One region of the Saliniradius amylolyticus genome, then DNA from elsewhere that is predicted to be linked to it. Evidence: predicted binding sites of a transcription regulator. Region 1 holds the regulator's gene; each other region holds the start of a gene.

Region 1 (5,710 bases):
GCTGGACCAGCCTAAGGTCTCCCGGCATCTGGCACAGTTGCGTCAGTGCGCCATTGTGGCCGATGAGCGTCGGGGTAAGTGGGTTTATTATCGCCTGCATCCCGAGCTGGCTCAGTGGGCATCACAGGTACTCACTCAGACCGGTCAGGCTAATCCCGATTATATTGCCGCCGAGCGCCAACGTTTTGTGGCCGCCAGGTCATCCAATTCTTGTCCCAATTAACCCGAGACGTTTTATGAAAGTTTTATATATCTGCACTCACAATCGCTGCCGCAGCATCTTGTCGGAGGCCATCACCAATCAAATGGCGGGCGATGTGATACAGGCCAGAAGTGCGGGCAGCCAGCCCGCTGGCGAGGTGCATCCTCTATCCATTCAATATCTCAAGCAGACCGGTTATGCCACCGAGGGGCTGCAAAGTCAGTCCTGGGACGAGTTTGAAGATTTTGCGCCGGATGTGGTTATAACGGTCTGTGACTCGGCCGCCGGTGAGGCCTGTCCACTCTATTTTGGCAACAGCCTGAAACTGCACTGGGGCTTAAACGACCCGTCCAAGGTTGAAGGCAGTGATAAGCAAAAGGCCGAGGCGTTTCGGGATTGTATCGCCGAGATTGAACGGCGGGTTAAGGTGCTCACAGACTTGGCAGGAAAAGACTTGTCGCCCGCAGAGCTGGGCGACGCATTAACTCAACAAGGAGCGCAGTCATGACCAGTCTGGATATGGCACTACCGAATATCGATACCGAACAGTTTCACACACCGGATGAAGCCAGGTTTGCCAACAAAGGCGCCTCGCACAAGCCCCGAATTCTGTTGCTGTATGGCTCGCTGCGCAAGCGTTCCTACAGCCGCCTGGTGGTGGAAGAGTGCGCTCGCCTGTTGAACCACTTTGGTGCCGAGGCGCGGATTTTCGATCCCACCGGTTTGCCGCTGCCCGATGCCGAAGAGGACAGCCACCCCAGGGTGCAGGAGCTGCGGGAGCTGATGATGTGGTCAGAAGGCCAGGTCTGGTGCTCACCGGAACGCCATGGCGCCATGACCGGTATCCTGAAAAGTCAGATCGACTGGGTACCGCTGAATCTGGGCGGTGTGCGGCCCACACAGGGCAAAACCCTGGCGGTGATGCAGGTTTGTGGCGGCTCTCAGTCCTTTAATGCGGTGAACCAGATGCGGGTGCTCGGGCGCTGGATGCGTATGGTCACCATTCCCAACCAGTCGTCGGTGCCTAAGGCGTTTCTCGAGTTTGAGGAAGACGGCCGCATGAAACCCTCGCCTTTCTATAACCGCATTGTGGACGTGATGGAAGAGCTGATGAAGTTCACGCTGATGCTGCGCGACAACAAAGACTACTTTGTGGACCGGTATTCCGAGCGCGTTGAAAGCGCCGAGCAGGTCAGTGAACGTGTTAATCAGCGGGCGATTTAGAATAGGAGTGACCAATGGGTATTTTTGAACGCTTTTTATCGGTTTGGGTGGCGCTGGCCATCGTGGTGGGCATTGTTGCGGGCAGTCTGGTGCCGCAGGTGTTTGAGGCGGTCGCTGCGCTGGAATACGCCCATGTGAATGTGGTGATCGCGGTGCTTATCTGGCTGATGATCTACCCCATCATGGTGCAGGTGGATTTTAGCTCCATCAAAGACGTGGGCAAAAAGCCCAAGGGCCTAATCTTAACGCTGGTGATCAACTGGCTGGTGAAGCCGTTTACCATGGCGCTGCTCGGCTGGCTGTTCTTTAAGGGCCTATTCGCCGAGTGGGTGGACCCGCAAACCGCCAGTGAATACATCGCCGGCATGATTTTACTGGGCGTGGCGCCCTGTACGGCCATGGTGTTTATCTGGAGTCAGCTTACCAAAGGTGATGCCAACTACACACTGGTGCAGGTTTCCATCAACGATGTGATTATGATCTTCGCCTTTGCGCCTATCACCGGGCTGCTGTTGGGTATCACCGATATTACCGTGCCCTGGGATACGCTGTTGCTGTCGGTGGTGCTCTATGTACTGGTGCCGCTACTGGCAGGGGCGTTTACCCGTAAAAAGCTGGATAAGGCCAATGATCATACCCGCCTGAATCGCTTTTTGGCGACCATGAAGCCCTGGTCCATTGTCGGTCTGTTAGCGACTGTGGTATTGCTGTTTGGGTTTCAGTCGGAGACCATCCTGGCCAAACCAGAAGCCATCGTACTGATCGCCATTCCCCTGCTGATTCAGACCTATGGCATCTTTGCTATCGCCTACTGGGCCGCCAAGCGAATGAAGCTGCCGCACAAGGTTGCCGCCCCGGCTTGTATGATAGGCACCTCGAACTTCTTCGAGCTGGCCGTCGCTGTGGCGATTTCCCTGTTCGGCCTGCAATCCGGTGCGGCGCTGGCCACTGTGGTGGGCGTGCTGGTGGAAGTGCCGGTAATGCTGTCGTTGGTAGGCTTTGCCAATCGCACCCGCCACTGGTTCCCACAATAAACGCCAGTTATCACAGCTACTTTAGACTCTAATTGCCAGCTTGGTTTGATCTTGGGGCCTTTCGCCCCAAGTAATCCTTGGTATACGTGAATCAACCAAGGAGTTATGTATGTCGAAAGTGATGTTGATTACCGGCGCCTCGAGTGGCATCGGCGAGGCTACGGCCCGCAAGGCGGCCAGTGAGGGGTTAAAGCTGATATTAACCGCCCGTCGGGCTGACCGGCTGGAGAAGCTGGTAGAAGAGTTCGGTCAGGACAATGCCGTCGGCATCGCCGCTGATGCCACCGATTTTGACGAACTGAAAAAGGTAGTGGAACAGGGCGTTGAGAAGTTTGGTCGTCTGGATGTGGCCTTTGCCAACGCCGGTACGGGGGTATCCACTCCGGGTACCGAAGGCGGCGACCCAAAAGAATGGAAGAAGATGGTGGATATCAACATCAACGCGCTGCTCTACACCGCCAATCTGACGCTGCCCCATCTGAGGAAAACCACCGGCCACTTCATTATGACCGGCTCTGCCGCCGGACGCCGTGCGATTAAAGGTTCGGTCTATGGCGCCACCAAATGGTTTGTGCATGGCTTTGCTGAAAACCTGTCAGAAGAGATGAAAGAATGGCAGGGGCGCTGCACCACTATTGCACCGGGCATGGTCAACACGCCATTTTTCGATGAGCCCAAGCCGGATAAGTTGGATCCGCAGGATGTGGCCGACGCGGTGCTATTTGCGGTTAATGCCGACCCGCGCAATGCAGTTCGCGAAGTCTTCCTGATGCCGGCGTATTGATAACAAAAAGGCAGCCGAGAGCTGCCTTTTCTTTGCCTGCATTCACCCCTGCTGGGTGCTTAAGCGCCCGCCCTGAGGTGCGCGGCTTTGTTTGGTTGCTAACTGGTAACGCTCGGGCCGGTGGTTAAGAGAAATCACCAGGTTCAGACAAAGCGCGGCCAGAATCGAAATGCCAACCAGATAGGGGCTGATGAATACCAGAGCAGAGAGCAGGATCACGCTGTCCACGGCCAGCTGGAAAGTTCCGGCGCGGATGCCGAAGCGGGCCTGAAGGTAGTAGGCCAGAATGCCTAATCCGCCGAGACTCGACTTATGTCGGAACATCATCAGAATACCTACCCCAATCAAAATACCGCCCATGACTGCGGCAAACAGAGGGTGGATACGGCTGATATCCACGAAATGATGCACCTGCTCACTCATCACGGAGATGGTGGTCACCGACACAAAGGTGTTTAGGGTGAACCTTTTGCTGATTTGTGTCCACGCCAGGGCATAAAAGGGAATGTTGATCACAAAAAACACTAGGCCAAAATCCATCCCGGTGGCGTGGGTGCCCAATAGTGCCAGGCCGGCGGCGCCGCCGACCATTAAGTCCTGGGCCTGGAACAGATACACACCGAAGGCCACAAACAGCCCGGCACAAAACAGGGCGAAGATGTCTTCATAAATGCGGTGGGATGCTGAGTTCATAACCTGGATCGTTGCGGAGTTTGGCGCGGATTATACGCTTTCGGTAAGTGTCAATCAGGCTTGCCATTAAACTCAGGCTTGGCCAAATAACCACCGTTGCAAGTTTATCTTTACGACTTGTGAATACCCGGTAAAGCCTTTGTTTTTCTTGTAGCGGAGGTGTTAGCTCCTGTCCCATAAGGTTAATGTTTTAGATGATTCAGCGGCGTTGTTAAACTTGTGTCTGGTGTTGCCCAGAGGATGCTGAAGCTGCTACCCAAGTGAGAAGAGAGCCGCCGCTCAGTAACGCTGCTTGTCGGTGGGGAACAACAGACATAGGAAAGGCTCCAGCCCCCACCGGGTTGGTGAGAGCAGATCCATGACGTGAATTGCTATGGCCCGGCTCGTCTTATAACGCAGTCGCCCAAGAGCTATCGCCTCAAAGGTGGAAATTACTCTTCCACCTTGTCCTCTTCGTCTTTTTCCGCCTGTTCCACATCGATGCCCATCTGTTCCATAATACGGCGGGCTTCGGCTGGAATACGGTAGGGATTGTCTTTGCGCAGGTCATCATCGTCCGGCAGAGGCTGGCCGGTAAACGCGTGGACAAAGGCCTCACACAACAGCTCAGAGTTGGTGGCGTGGCGCAGGTTATTCACCTGACGACGGGTTCGCTCGTCGGTGAGTACCTTTAACACTCTCAGAGGGATTGAGACGGTGACTTTTTTCACCTGCTCGCTTTTTTTACCGTGTTCAGCGTAGGGGTTAATGTATTCGCCGTCCCACTTTGCCATGCGCATCGCCTGTTTTAATTGTATCTTATGGTGGAAAATTCTAACTGTTAGGCGCCAACAGTCAATCATAGATGCCTAAACATCTTGACGTCTGTGTACAGCGCGGGATAGATTTGGACGTCTAAACGTCTACTGGCAGACGCTATTTATCAGGAGTTTAATTATGGTTTCATACGCTCGGGGCATCGATGCGCTCAATCAATCGCTGGCCGACATCAAAAATATTGATGTGTCCTTTGAATTCTTTCCGCCGAAAACCGAGCAAATGGAACAAACCCTGTGGAGCTCTGTTGAGCGTCTGGCACCCCTCAAGCCGGCTTATATGTCGGTCACCTATGGGGCCAACAGTGGCGAGCGGGATCGCACCCATGATGTGGTCAAACGCATACAAAACGAAACCGGTATTTCTGCCGCGCCGCACTTAACCTGCGTGGATGCCAGTCGCGAAGAGCTGGTGCAGATAGCCAAAGATTACTGGGATGCCGGAATTCGCCGCATTGTCGCGCTGCGGGGCGATTTGCCGCCGGGTGTGACAGAAACCGAGCTTTACGGCGCCGACCTCGTCGCCTTGCTTAAAGAAGTGGCAGACTTCGATATCTCTGTGGCTGCCTATCCTGAAGTACACCCAGAAGCGCCCAACAGCCAGTTTGATCTTTTAAACCTGAAGCGCAAGGTCGATGCTGGGGCTGACCAGGCCATTACCCAGTTTTTCTTCGATGCTGAAGTGTTTCTGCGTTTTCGTGACCGCGCCGCGGCAGCGGGCATCGAGGCGAACCTGATCCCGGGCATCTTGCCGGTAACCAACTACAAGACACTGGTTAAGTTTGCCGGCATGACCAATGTGAATGTACCGAACTGGCTGCACCGCATGTACGAAGGCCTGGACGAGAACGACCAGACTACCCGAAACCTGCTGGGGGCCAGTATTTCCATGGATATGGTTAAGATCCTGGCCAAAGAAGGGGTGCGTAACTTCCACTTTTACACCCTGAATCGCAGC
Region 2 (5,710 bases), 320 kb from region 1:
ACTTCCAAGGTGAGCTGCTCTGGGCTCAGTGCATTGTTTTTGTATAGCTCGGATACGTATTCGGGAAGATGCATGTCCACCAGGTCCAGCGCTGAGATATTTACCGCCACATTCAGCTTATGACCCTGATCCCACCACTGTTGTTGGTATTTCAGAGCCTCGGCAATGGCATAATGGGTTAAATCGCGAACCGCGCCGGTTTGTTCGGCCAGGGGAATAAACTCGTCGGGAGGAATAAAGCCGAGCTCGGGGTGAAACCAGCGAATTAAAGCCTCAACACCGATAACGCTTTGCTGCTGTAAATCCACCTTGGGCTGAAAGTAAAGCTGCAGTTGCTGGTTTTCGATAGCACTGCGTAATTCTGTCATTAAGCTCAAACGTTCCACCGAAAACTGATTCAACTCTGGTTGATACAGGGCATAAGCCTGATGGCCAGACTTGCTTTGGTACATAGCAATATCAGCACATTGAATCAGTTCCGCCGGAGTCTGGCCGTGCTCGGGGTAAAACGCAACGCCGATGCTGGCGTCCATATCCATGACAACCCGGTCTACTTCCAGTGGTTGACGGAAGGCCTTTACCACCTGTTCAATAATGGGGTGAATGGATTCCTGCTCGGGTAACGGCACAACTAGGCCGTATTCATCCCCGCCAAGTCGGGCTAAGAATCCAGAAGCCAAAGACAGGTTCTCCAAGCGCTCCGCCACCAGCTTCAGCACTCTATCGCCAATGGCATGGCCCAGGGTATCGTTAATATCCTTGAACCGGTCAAGATCCAGCATAAACAGTGCCAGCGGGGTTCGGGCTTCAATGCACTTCTGCAAATGATTATTGAAGTGGTTACGATTTGGTAAGTTGGTAAGGCTATCGTAGTAGGCCAGTTTTTCGATATCGGCTTCCCGCTGTTTTATGCCTCGCTGCATATCATCGATGGCGTCGGCCAGCGCAGCGACTTCTGCGGTCCCTGTCGAGGGAAGCCGATCCACATACTGCCCCTGGCGAATTCGGTTGGCGACACTCGCCAGCCTGGTCAGCGGTCGGGAAATGCCATTGGAAATAGCAATAGCCGCGAGCAGAGTTAACAATCCTGCCGGTGCCAGAATCAGTAACAACTGTCCAATCAAACTGTTATAGGACAAGAAAGCCTGGTCGGCGGTGGTCGTTAGCAGCAGAATAATGGGGTGGCTACTACCGAGCTTGGCCGTTGCATACACAAAGTCTTGTTGGCCCAGCACCAGGCGGTGTAATCCGGGCTGAATGTTGAGTGAGGCCTGAGCGAATTCTTGTTGATAGTGTTCTGAATAGCTGGAGGCCACGATGCGCCCCTGATGGTCCAGGATGCTGACTTGCATATCGGTCAGCTCTACTAACTGGTCTGTCACCAGCCGGTGGGCCTGGATGGCGGAGACCAGCCAGGCATTGACCTTGGGTGAACTCTCCACAAAGCGCACCGGACTGCTATTGACCAAGTAAAGTTTATCCTGCAGTGCCAGCCAGTGAATGCCGGGGGAGGCAAAATCCTCAACGTCTTGTCCTGTTAGGCCCTCCAATTTGGGACTGGCGGTGATCAGTTTTTGTTGACCATCCTGAACCCAGAGGCGATCTGTCTCCAGGCGACGACGGTGATTACCCAGAGCAGCCTGCAACGAGGCCTGGTCTTCATGTCCACCGGCGATCAGCCGCTTGGTGCTGAAGTCTTTGGCGAGCGTATCCAACGCGGCCCGAATTTGCTCGCTGCGGTTGAGTATCTTATCTTCGACTACGCGTGCCGAGGTCTTGGTGTGTGCCAGCATCTGACCCTTTGAATGATCATAGGCGGCATTTTGTACCGTCACTAAGGTCACGGCCACGATCAGGCAGACGATGGCGAAAAACACCAATAGCATCCGTCCACGCAGCGAGCTAATTGACCACCACTTCATCATCAGTACCCCATAAACTCGTCTTCATCCTGCTGGTAATTGATGCCCGGGAGCAAGGGGTTGCTCAGAGTCACACGTGTGGTAACAGAATCTTTCACCTCAAGCGGTTGTGTCACCGGTGAGGGCTCATCCAGTCGTGGGTGCCGAACATGCAGTTGATAGTTCCCCTTTGGGACGTCCAGGGTTGCCTGGCCATCCTGGTTCGTGCGGGTGAAATAGGGAGTATCCACAACATAGATATAACCTAACATCCAGTCGTGCACGTTACAGCCGAGCTCTACCTGGCCTTGTTTGTCAAAGGTCAATGGTTCTGGCGCCCGGTCCTTATACAATTCCAGCTCAAAGGTCTTCGCTGGGGAAAAGGAATACACATGATGTTTAATCGAATCGGAGTTGGGAAAGATCACCCGGGAACCTTTTTGGACGACCAGAACATGAGGCTTAAATTGCCGACTGACCTGGTCCATCTGGGCCAGGTGTTCAGGGTCTGCCTCGGGGAGCGGCTGGTCACTGGTCAGGTAAACGACGCCACCGGACAAAGCCTCTCCGCCGGGCGCGGTTACAATAACCTGAACCGGGACAGCGTGCCCATAAGTGCCAATGATTGCCAGCAAAAGGCAGAGGGTTCTTAGCGGCATGTTTTTACTCGGTTGCTCAATGCTGTGTCTAACTATAACAGCCTGTAAGCGCAGGAGTAATTTGCAGACAAAAAAATACCGGCGCCCGGCCGGTATTTCCATCTTAAGAAAGCGATGCTCAGTGTAACACCCGGGTTTTAATGGTCCCCGGAATTTGCTTGAGTTGCTCCAATGCTTCCAGCGAGTCTTCAATATCCAGGTCGATGACCACATAGCCGATTTCGGGGGTGGTCTGCAGGTATTGAGCGGCGATGTTGATATCCATTTCGGCAAAGGCCTGGTTAATCTTGTTCATCACACCCGGCTCGTTACGGTGAATATGCAGGATGCGAGAGCGATCCACATTAGACGGCAGCGACACCTCTGGGAAGTTGACCGCCGACAGCGTAGAGCCATTATCGCTGTATTTGGCGATCTTACCGGCTACTTCGATACCGATATTTTGCTGGGCTTCCTGAGTACTGCCGCCGATATGGGGGGTCAGGATGACGTTGTCGAATTCCCGCAATGGTGAGACAAACTCTTCCTTATTGGATTTGGGCTCCACTGGGAAGACATCAATGGCCGCGCCGGCCAGCTTCTTGTCTCTGAGTGCCTCTGTGAGCGCGTCGATATCAATGACCGTGCCGCGTGAGGCATTAATCAATATGGCATCCTGTTTCATAGCGGCAAGCTCGGCGGCGCCTATCATATTCTTGGTTTGTGGAGTCTCCGGTACATGCAAGGTGACCACGTCGGAGCTTTTAAGCAACTCATTCAGGCTGCCCACCTGGCTGGCGTTACCCAGTACCAGCTTGTCCTCAATATCATAAAACTGCACTTGCATGCCCAGGTGCTCGGCCAGAATACTCAACTGCGTGCCGATATGGCCGTAGCCGATAATGCCCAGTTTTTTGCCACGGGCCTCGAAGGAGCCATTGGCACTCTTTTGCCAACCACCTTTATGGGCCTTGGCATTCTTTTCAGGGATGCCGCGTAACAGGAGGATAATCTCGCCCAGAACCAGCTCCGCCACAGAGCGGGTGTTGGAGAAAGGTGCGTTAAATACCGGGATACCGCGGCTCTGTGCGGCCTTAAGATCGACCTGGTTGGTTCCGATGCAGAAGCACCCCACAGCGACCAGCTTTTCAGCGGCCTCAAACACTGACTCAGTCAATTGAGTACGTGAGCGCAGACCAATAAAGTGAACGTCCTTAATGCGCTCAATGAGTTCGTCCTCTGGTAATGAGGTTTTCAGGTACTCAATATTGGTGTAACCGTTGTTTTTCAGGTTTTCCAGCGCGCTCTGATGCACGCCTTCTAATAACAGAATCTTAATCTTATCTTTGGATAACGAGACTTTGCTCATGGCGGTTCCGATATAGTGATTGGTTGTCTGAACGTCTAGACGTCCAAAATAGCAAAAAGGCGCTAATCTGCAAAGCAAAATGTGCTGTTTTTCATCAGCGCCGGGCAGGGGGCTGGTTAACGGTCAGGAAACCTGAACGCCTTCTTTGGATGCCGTTATCACCACATCGGCTCCGCGATGGGCGAACAGACCATTGGTGACCACCCCCACGATTTGATTCAGTTGCGTTTCCAGCTCGCCAGGATTAAGGATGCTCAGGTTATGCACATCCAGAATGACATTACCATTGTCTGTGACCACGCCCTGGCGCCATTCAGGGTCGCCGCCCAGCTTGACGATTTGACGAGCCACATAGGAACGGGCCATAGGGATGACTTCCACAGGCAGAGGGAAACTCCCCAGTACGCCGACTTGTTTGGATTGGTCTACGATACAGACAAATTTATCGGCTGCGGCAGCAATGATCTTCTCTCGGGTCAGGGCGGCACCTCCACCTTTGATCATCTGTTTATGTTCGGTGATCTCATCGGCACCATCTATGTAGATATCCACACTACCGGCGGCATTTAAGTCCCAGACCTCAAAACCCAGCGCCTTCAGTTTGGCTGTGGAGTCATCGGAGCTGGAGACGGTGGCCTTGACCTTGTCTTGGATGGTCGCCAGTCCATCAATAAAATGGGCCACGGTGGAGCCTGTGCCTACCCCGACAATCATGTCGTCTTCAATAAACTCCAGCGCCTTATGGGCGGCGGCTTTTTTCAGTTCGTCCTGTGTCATTGTGGTTACTCTGTGTGATGTAAAGTGAGTCTATTCTAGCCTTTCACAGGTTAAATTCCTGAGTCGGCGTGAGAATTTTTTGTAATGGAATATCCCAGGGCTGCACCGGCAGGCTGTCGGCCTGCTGACAGTCATGAGCCAGGCCGATCAGCGTTGGTTTGGGACGCTGGTAAACGGGTTTAAGGGTGCGATCATAAAAGCCGCCGCCCATGCCCAAACGATTGCCTTTAGTATCGAAGGCCACCAGCGGTGTAAACAAAATATCCAACTGTTCAATAGGGCACAGTCTGTGGCATTCCACCTTGGGCTCGGGAATGCCGAAACGGTTGGCTTGCATTAATGTTTCCGGCCCGTAGTGAACAAAGACCAGATAACCGGCGCAAAAAGGGTGTAATACCGGCAAATAGACGTCTTTATTGGCTTGCCAACAATGTTCGATCAGCGGATGAGGGTCCAGCTCCCCATCATTGGCCAGATATAAAGCGACTTTGTGAGCCGACTGGAACTGAGGTTGTTGCTGGCAATGTTTTACCAGTTGCCGGGCTGCCTTCACCTGTTGCTCAGGGCTGAGGGCACGCCGTTGCTGGCGGTAAAAGCGGCGCGTTTCGACAATCGAAGCTTTGCTTGTTGGACGTCTAAGCTGAGTATTCATACCGGGAAGCAGGTCAGCCATACATAGGTTGAGGCTACCACAGGCCAGTCAAAATTTTTAACCCGATGTATCACCTGCTGGGATAGGAAGGCGGGCGCCTCCCAAAATGCCGCTGTTCAGTGAGTGCCCTAGAACCGTATAGTTCAGGGTGGGAGCATCATCGTTACCGTAGGCTTCTCAGTGCATGCTGAGCTTGCTCAATAGTAACGGAATCAGTTCCCTTGGTGTTAAGCATCGGCCAGGGACGAGTGCTGAACTGGCGAACATCTCAGGAGACATTGAACCGTCTATAAAAAGCTGGGGGCTTTTTGCCCCGACTTCAACCTCATTATAGGATCCGGCACCCGGCTTCGGCTAGCACAGAGTGATGAAG
Region 3 (5,710 bases), 1.9 Mb from region 1:
CCGAGGCATGGGGCAGGTTCTGCTTGATGCGCCGCGTGGCCTCGATAAAGTCCACCGCATAGTTATTATGCTCTTCGATGCCGGTGGCTACCGCGAAGATATTAGGATCGAAGATGATGTCTTCCGGTGGGAAGCCGATCTTTTCAGTTAGTAAGCGGTAACTACGCTCACAGATCTCAAACTTTCTGTCTTCGGTATCCGCCTGTCCGTTTTCATCAAAGGCCATTACCACGGTTGCCGCCCCGTAGCGCTTAATCTTATTAGCCTGCTCGAGGAATTGCTCCTCGCCTTCCTTCAGGCTGATGGAGTTAACAATGGCTTTGCCCTGAACACACTTAAGGCCTGCTTCGATAACCGTAAACTTGGATGAGTCGATCATCACCGGAACCCGGGAGATATCCGGCTCCGATGCAATCAGGTTTAAAAAGGTGACCATGGCCTCTTCCGAGTCCAGCATGGCCTCATCCATGTTCACATCGATGATTTGGGCACCGTTTTCCACTTGCTGACGAGCCACATCGAGCGCGGTTTCATAGTCACCGTCCATAACCAGGCGCTTGAACCGGGCCGAACCGGTCACATTGGTGCGCTCGCCAATATTAATAAAGGTTGAACTTGCCTGACTCATATCACCTCCTTAATGCACAAATGGCTCTAGCCCGGAAAGACGCATCTTAACGTCCCGTTTTGCGGGCTGGCGAGGAGGAAGGCCTTTGACGGCCTCAGCAATCGCCTGTATGTGTTCCGGACGACTGCCACAGCAGCCCCCCACGATGTTCAGATAACCGGACTCGGCCCACTCACGGATATGCTCGGCCATCTCGTCGGGCTGCATATCATATTCACCCATCTCATTGGGCAACCCAGCATTAGGGTGAGCCGACACGCCGCATTCGGCGATCTCCGACAGAGTCACCACATACTGACGCAGCAGATCCGGCCCCAGCGCGCAGTTCAGGCCAAAACTGACCGGTTTAGCGTGCCGCAGAGAGTAATAGAAGGCCTCTGTAGTCTGACCGGACAATGTGCGACCGGAGGCATCGGTAATAGTACCGGATATCATTACCGGCAGACGCTTGTTCATTCGCTCCATGACATTTTCAACCGCAAACACCGCCGCTTTCGCATTGAGGGTATCGAACACCGTCTCAATCAACAGCATATCCACACCGCCCTCGATTAGGCCTTCGGCATTCTCTTCATAGGCCTTGACCAATTCATCGAAGTTGGTGTTGCGTTTGCCCGGATCATTCACATCCGGTGATATGGAAGCGGTTCGGTTAGTGGGCCCTAACACACCGGCAACAAACCGTGGTTTCTCGGGAGTGCTGTACTCATCCGCTACCTCACGGGCCAACTTGGCGGCAACCACATTCATCTCATGGGCATAGTCCTGCATATCGTAATCGGCCATGGCTATCGTGGTGGCACTAAAGGTGTTGGTTTCAATAATATCCGCCCCCGCCTCAAGATATTCGGCGTGGATTTCTCTGATCAAATCGGGCTTGGTCAGCACCAACATATCGTTGTTGCCCTTTACATCCAGATGCCAGTCGGCAAACCGCTCACCGCGATAGTCCGATTCCTGCAAATCCCGCAGTTGAATCATGGTGCCCATGGCTCCATCCAGCACCAGAATGCGTTCCTTTAACGCATCATCTAACGCTTGTGCTTCGGTTAAGAACATTCCTATACCTGTTTTGTTAATGAGAGATATTGAATAAAACTATTACGCAATATCAGATAAGTTGTAAGGGGTAGCCTGATAGACGTAATAATTCAACCAATTGGTAAACAATAGGCTACCGTGTGAACGCCAAGTAACCAAGGGGCATTGGCTGGGATCGTTGGCAGGAAAATAATTCGCTGGTACAGCAGTATTCAGGCCGGCTTTCTGGTCACGAAAGTATTCCTGAGCCAGGGTGTCGGGATCGTATTCCGGGTGGCCGGTGACAAACACCACCCGCTTATCCTTAGACGCTGCCGCATAGGCCCCGGCTTCTGCGGAACTGGCCAGCACCTCTAATTCCTCCACCGAGCGATAATCGGCCAGCGGAATTTCACCATAGCGTGAGTGAGGTGCAAAAAACACGGGATCAAAACCACGCATCAAAGGATCATGTTCCCGCTCCACCTGGTGATTAAACACCCCAAATAACTTCTGTTGTCGCAAACGGCGGTTAATGCCATAAAAATGATACAGCGCCGCATGGGCTGCCCAGCACAAAAACAACGTCGACGTCACATGGCGACGGGCCCAGTCCATGATTTCTGTCATCCGGTCCCAGTACTTAACGTCCTCATAGGCCAGTTTGGCCAAAGGTGCACCGGTAACGATCAGACCGTCGTATTTTTTCCCCGCCACCTCATCAAACTGATGGTAGAAGTTGCGCATGTGGGCTTCTGGGGTATTTTTGGGGGCCTTGGAGTCGATGCGGATCAGATCCACGTTGATCTGCAACGGCGTATTGGACAACAGCCGTAATAACTGCACCTCGGTCTCTATCTTGTTGGGCATCAGATTTAAGATCCCAACTTCCAGCGGACGAATTTCCTGAGCTAAAGCGCGCTCAGCGTCCATCACAAAGATATTCTCATCGCTGAGTACATCTTGTGCGGGCAAGTCACCGGGAATGCAGATAGGCATCATCAAGCTCCATCAAAAAAGACCAGAGTGCCATCTTGCCAAGGCCCGGGGAAAAGTCAACATCTTTACGTCTAGACGTCTAAATGAAGTTGATTCTGTCGATACAAAAAAGCCGCTGATGACAGCGGCTTTTTCTGTTAAATACTTAGAGACTATTACAGCTCTTCCTGCTCCTCGGCCTCTTCATTCTTGGGCTTTTTAGTCAATAACAGACGTTCTCTAATTTGAGTTTCGATTTCATTGGCGATCTCCGTATGCTCTTTTAAGAAACGCACACAGTTGGCCTTACCCTGACCAATTCGCTCACCATTGTAGCTGTACCAGGCTCCGGCCTTCTCCACCAGCTTCTCTTTCACGCCCAGATCCAACAGTTCGGCTTCTTTACTGATGCCTTCGCCGTACATAATGGCAAACTCGGCCTGCTTAAACGGCGGGGCCACCTTGTTCTTGACGACCTTGACCCGGGTTTCGTTACCCACCACCTCGTCACCTTCTTTCAGTGAGCCGATACGACGAATATCCAAGCGTACTGACGAGTAGAACTTCAGGGCATTACCCCCGGTGGTGGTTTCGGGGTTACCGAACATCACACCGATCTTCATCCGGATCTGGTTAATGAAGATACACAGGGTATTGGAGCGCTTGATATTGGCCGTCAGCTTACGCAGCGCCTGTGACATCAAACGCGCCTGCAAACCTACGTGAGAGTCCCCCATTTCGCCTTCGATTTCCGCCTTCGGTGTCAGTGCTGCCACCGAGTCCACAACCACCACATCCACTGCCGCTGAGCGCACCAACATGTCGCAGATCTCCAGCGCCTGCTCACCGGTATCCGGCTGGGAGACTAACAGCTCATCCACGTTTACACCCAGCTTGCCGGCATAGACGGGATCGAGTGCGTGCTCGGCATCCACAAAGGCGCAGGTCTTACCGGCTTTTTGCGCTTCGGCAATTACTTGTAAGGTCATGGTGGTTTTACCGGAAGACTCCGGACCGTAAATTTCCACCACCCGGCCGGTTGGCAAGCCACCAATACCCAGCGCAATATCCACACTCAGTGAACCGGTGGAAATAGACTCCACATCCATGGCCTGGTTATCACCCAGGCGCATGATTGCACCCTTACCGAATTGCTTTTCAATCTGTCCGACCGCTGCGTTTAGCGCTCTGCTCTTATTCTCATCCATCGCTTTGGCTCCTGTATGAGCGGGTAGCTTAATCGTTACCCAGAATTATACTGTACAGTTATACAGTTACAAGTCATGTATAGAAATTCGTTGTAACTGCATGAGTTTATTCGAATTAATTTTTATTGAGGTACGCCAGGGTCGTGGTTAATGCATCCTGAATAGCCTGCTGACGCACCTGATGCCGGTCACCGTCAAAGCGCCTCGACCAGGTAATGGTTTTTTCACACACCGCTAATGCAAACCAGACGAGGCCAACCGGCTTTTCCGGCGTGCCACCATCGGGCCCGGCTATGCCGCTCACGGCTACTGCCACCTCGGCATCCGCCCGGCGCTGTGCGCCTTTTGCCATGGCATCCACGGTTTCTGAAGAAACGGCCCCGGAGGTTAGTAATATGCTTTCATCGACGCCCAGCTCACCGATTTTGGCCTCGTTAGAATAGGTAATAAATCCCCGTTCGAACCACTGAGAACTTCCAGAAACACTGGTGATGGCGTATCCTATGCCGCCTCCGGTACAGGACTCGGCACAGCTAATGCGCCACCCCTGATGTTTTAGGGCGGCCCCTAATTGAGTGGCTGTGTCGACAATCGACTCCGTAAGTGTCATAAATCACCATCACAAACGATAATAATAGCGCCATTATGCCGTCTGAAAACGCCGCCACACAAGCCGAACTCTTTCATCAAGAGCACATTGCCAAGCACACGCCGATGATGCAGCAATATCTACGCATTAAGGCCGAGCATCCACAGATTTTACTGTTCTATCGCATGGGCGATTTCTACGAGCTGTTTTACGACGACGCCAAGAAAGCCGCCGAACTGTTGGACATTTCCCTGACGGCCCGCGGCAAATCTGGCGGCGACCCTATTCCTATGGCGGGCGTGCCCTACCATTCGGTGGAATCCTATCTGGCCCGGCTGGTAAAACTGGGGCAGTCGGTGGCGATTTGCGAACAGATTGGCGATCCCGCCACCAGTAAAGGCCCGGTGGAACGTCAGGTCACCCGAATTGTCACCCCAGGCACCGTTACCGACGAGGCGCTACTGGAAGACAGGCGCGACAATGTGCTGGCGGCGGTGTTTGAGCATAAAGACCACTACGGTTTTGCCGCGCTGGATGTGGCCAGCGGCCGCTTTACTCTGGTAGAACTGAACGGCGATGATGCCCTGTCCGCCGAATTACAAAAGACCCAGCCTGCCGAGCTGCTGTACCCGGAAGGCTTTCGCGCCCTGCACCTGCTCGAATCCATCAAAGGTTTGCGGCGTCGCCCCGAGTGGGAATTTGATCTGGCCACCGCCAGGAATAAGCTGAATGAGCAATTCGGCACCCGCGAATTAACCGGTTTTGGTGTCGAACAGGCCGAGCTGGGCCTGTGCGCCGCAGGCTGCGTGCTGCAATACGTGCAAGATACCCAACGCGCCGCCCTGCCTCATATTCGCAGCATCGCTATGGAGGCCCAGTCTAAGGTGGTGCAGCTGGATGCCGCCACAAGGCGTAATCTGGAGCTGACCCAGAACCTCTCCGGCGGCACAGATAATACCGTGGCGGCGATCTTAGATAAAACCGCCACCGCCATGGGCGGCCGGTTATTACAGCGCTGGATCCATCGCCCACTAACCGACCATCGTGTGTTGACTGCGCGTCAGGACGCCATCAGCGAACTGCTGGATGCGGATCAGGACGAGCTGCGCGGCTACTTAAAAGCCGTGGGTGACATGGAGCGGGTGCTGGGCCGTCTGGCGCTGCGCTCGGCCCGCCCCCGGGATTTTGCCCGCCTGCGTCAGGCCTTCGAGCACTTGCCTGCAATCCAGACCTTTCTGAGCAGTCTGGATACCCCCGTACTGGCCCCGATTGCCAGGCGCATCAGCC

Evidence for each region. The regulator MetJ, encoded in region 1, represses methionine synthesis genes. The targets are predictions, from matches to a motif close to TAGACGTCTAGACGTCTA.
Region 2: a site for MetJ is predicted at 3,937-3,954, ahead of serA (phosphoglycerate dehydrogenase). Genes of this name have one in related genera too.
Region 3: a site for MetJ is predicted at 2,712-2,729, ahead of metA (homoserine O-acetyltransferase MetA). Genes of this name have one in related genera too.

Annotation. Positions count from the first base shown of each region.
Region 1 is NZ_CP029347.1:327,054-332,763, forward strand. Features, by position in the region: gene HMF8227_RS01595 (metalloregulator ArsR/SmtB family transcription factor) at 1-223, shown strand, start outside; gene HMF8227_RS01600 (arsenate reductase ArsC) at 237-710, shown strand; gene arsH (arsenical resistance protein ArsH) at 707-1,426, shown strand; gene arsB (ACR3 family arsenite efflux transporter) at 1,441-2,460, shown strand; gene HMF8227_RS01615 (SDR family oxidoreductase) at 2,570-3,244, shown strand; gene HMF8227_RS01620 (DUF6198 family protein) at 3,287-3,937, opposite strand; gene metJ (met regulon transcriptional regulator MetJ) at 4,369-4,710, opposite strand; gene metF (methylenetetrahydrofolate reductase) at 4,874-5,710, shown strand, end outside.
Region 2 is NZ_CP029347.1:645,083-650,792, forward strand. Features, by position in the region: gene HMF8227_RS03125 (putative bifunctional diguanylate cyclase/phosphodiesterase) at 1-1,925, opposite strand, end outside; gene HMF8227_RS03130 (methylamine utilization protein) at 1,925-2,560, opposite strand; gene serA (phosphoglycerate dehydrogenase) at 2,679-3,908, opposite strand; gene rpiA (ribose-5-phosphate isomerase RpiA) at 4,032-4,685, opposite strand; gene HMF8227_RS03145 (5-formyltetrahydrofolate cyclo-ligase) at 4,729-5,358, opposite strand; RNA gene ssrS (6S RNA) at 5,432-5,615, opposite strand.
Region 3 is NZ_CP029347.1:2,204,392-2,210,101, forward strand. Features, by position in the region: gene metH (methionine synthase) at 1-628, opposite strand, end outside; gene HMF8227_RS10285 (homocysteine S-methyltransferase family protein) at 638-1,687, opposite strand; gene metA (homoserine O-acetyltransferase MetA) at 1,730-2,647, opposite strand; gene recA (recombinase RecA) at 2,803-3,834, opposite strand; gene HMF8227_RS10300 (CinA family protein) at 3,950-4,444, opposite strand; gene mutS (DNA mismatch repair protein MutS) at 4,480-5,710, shown strand, end outside.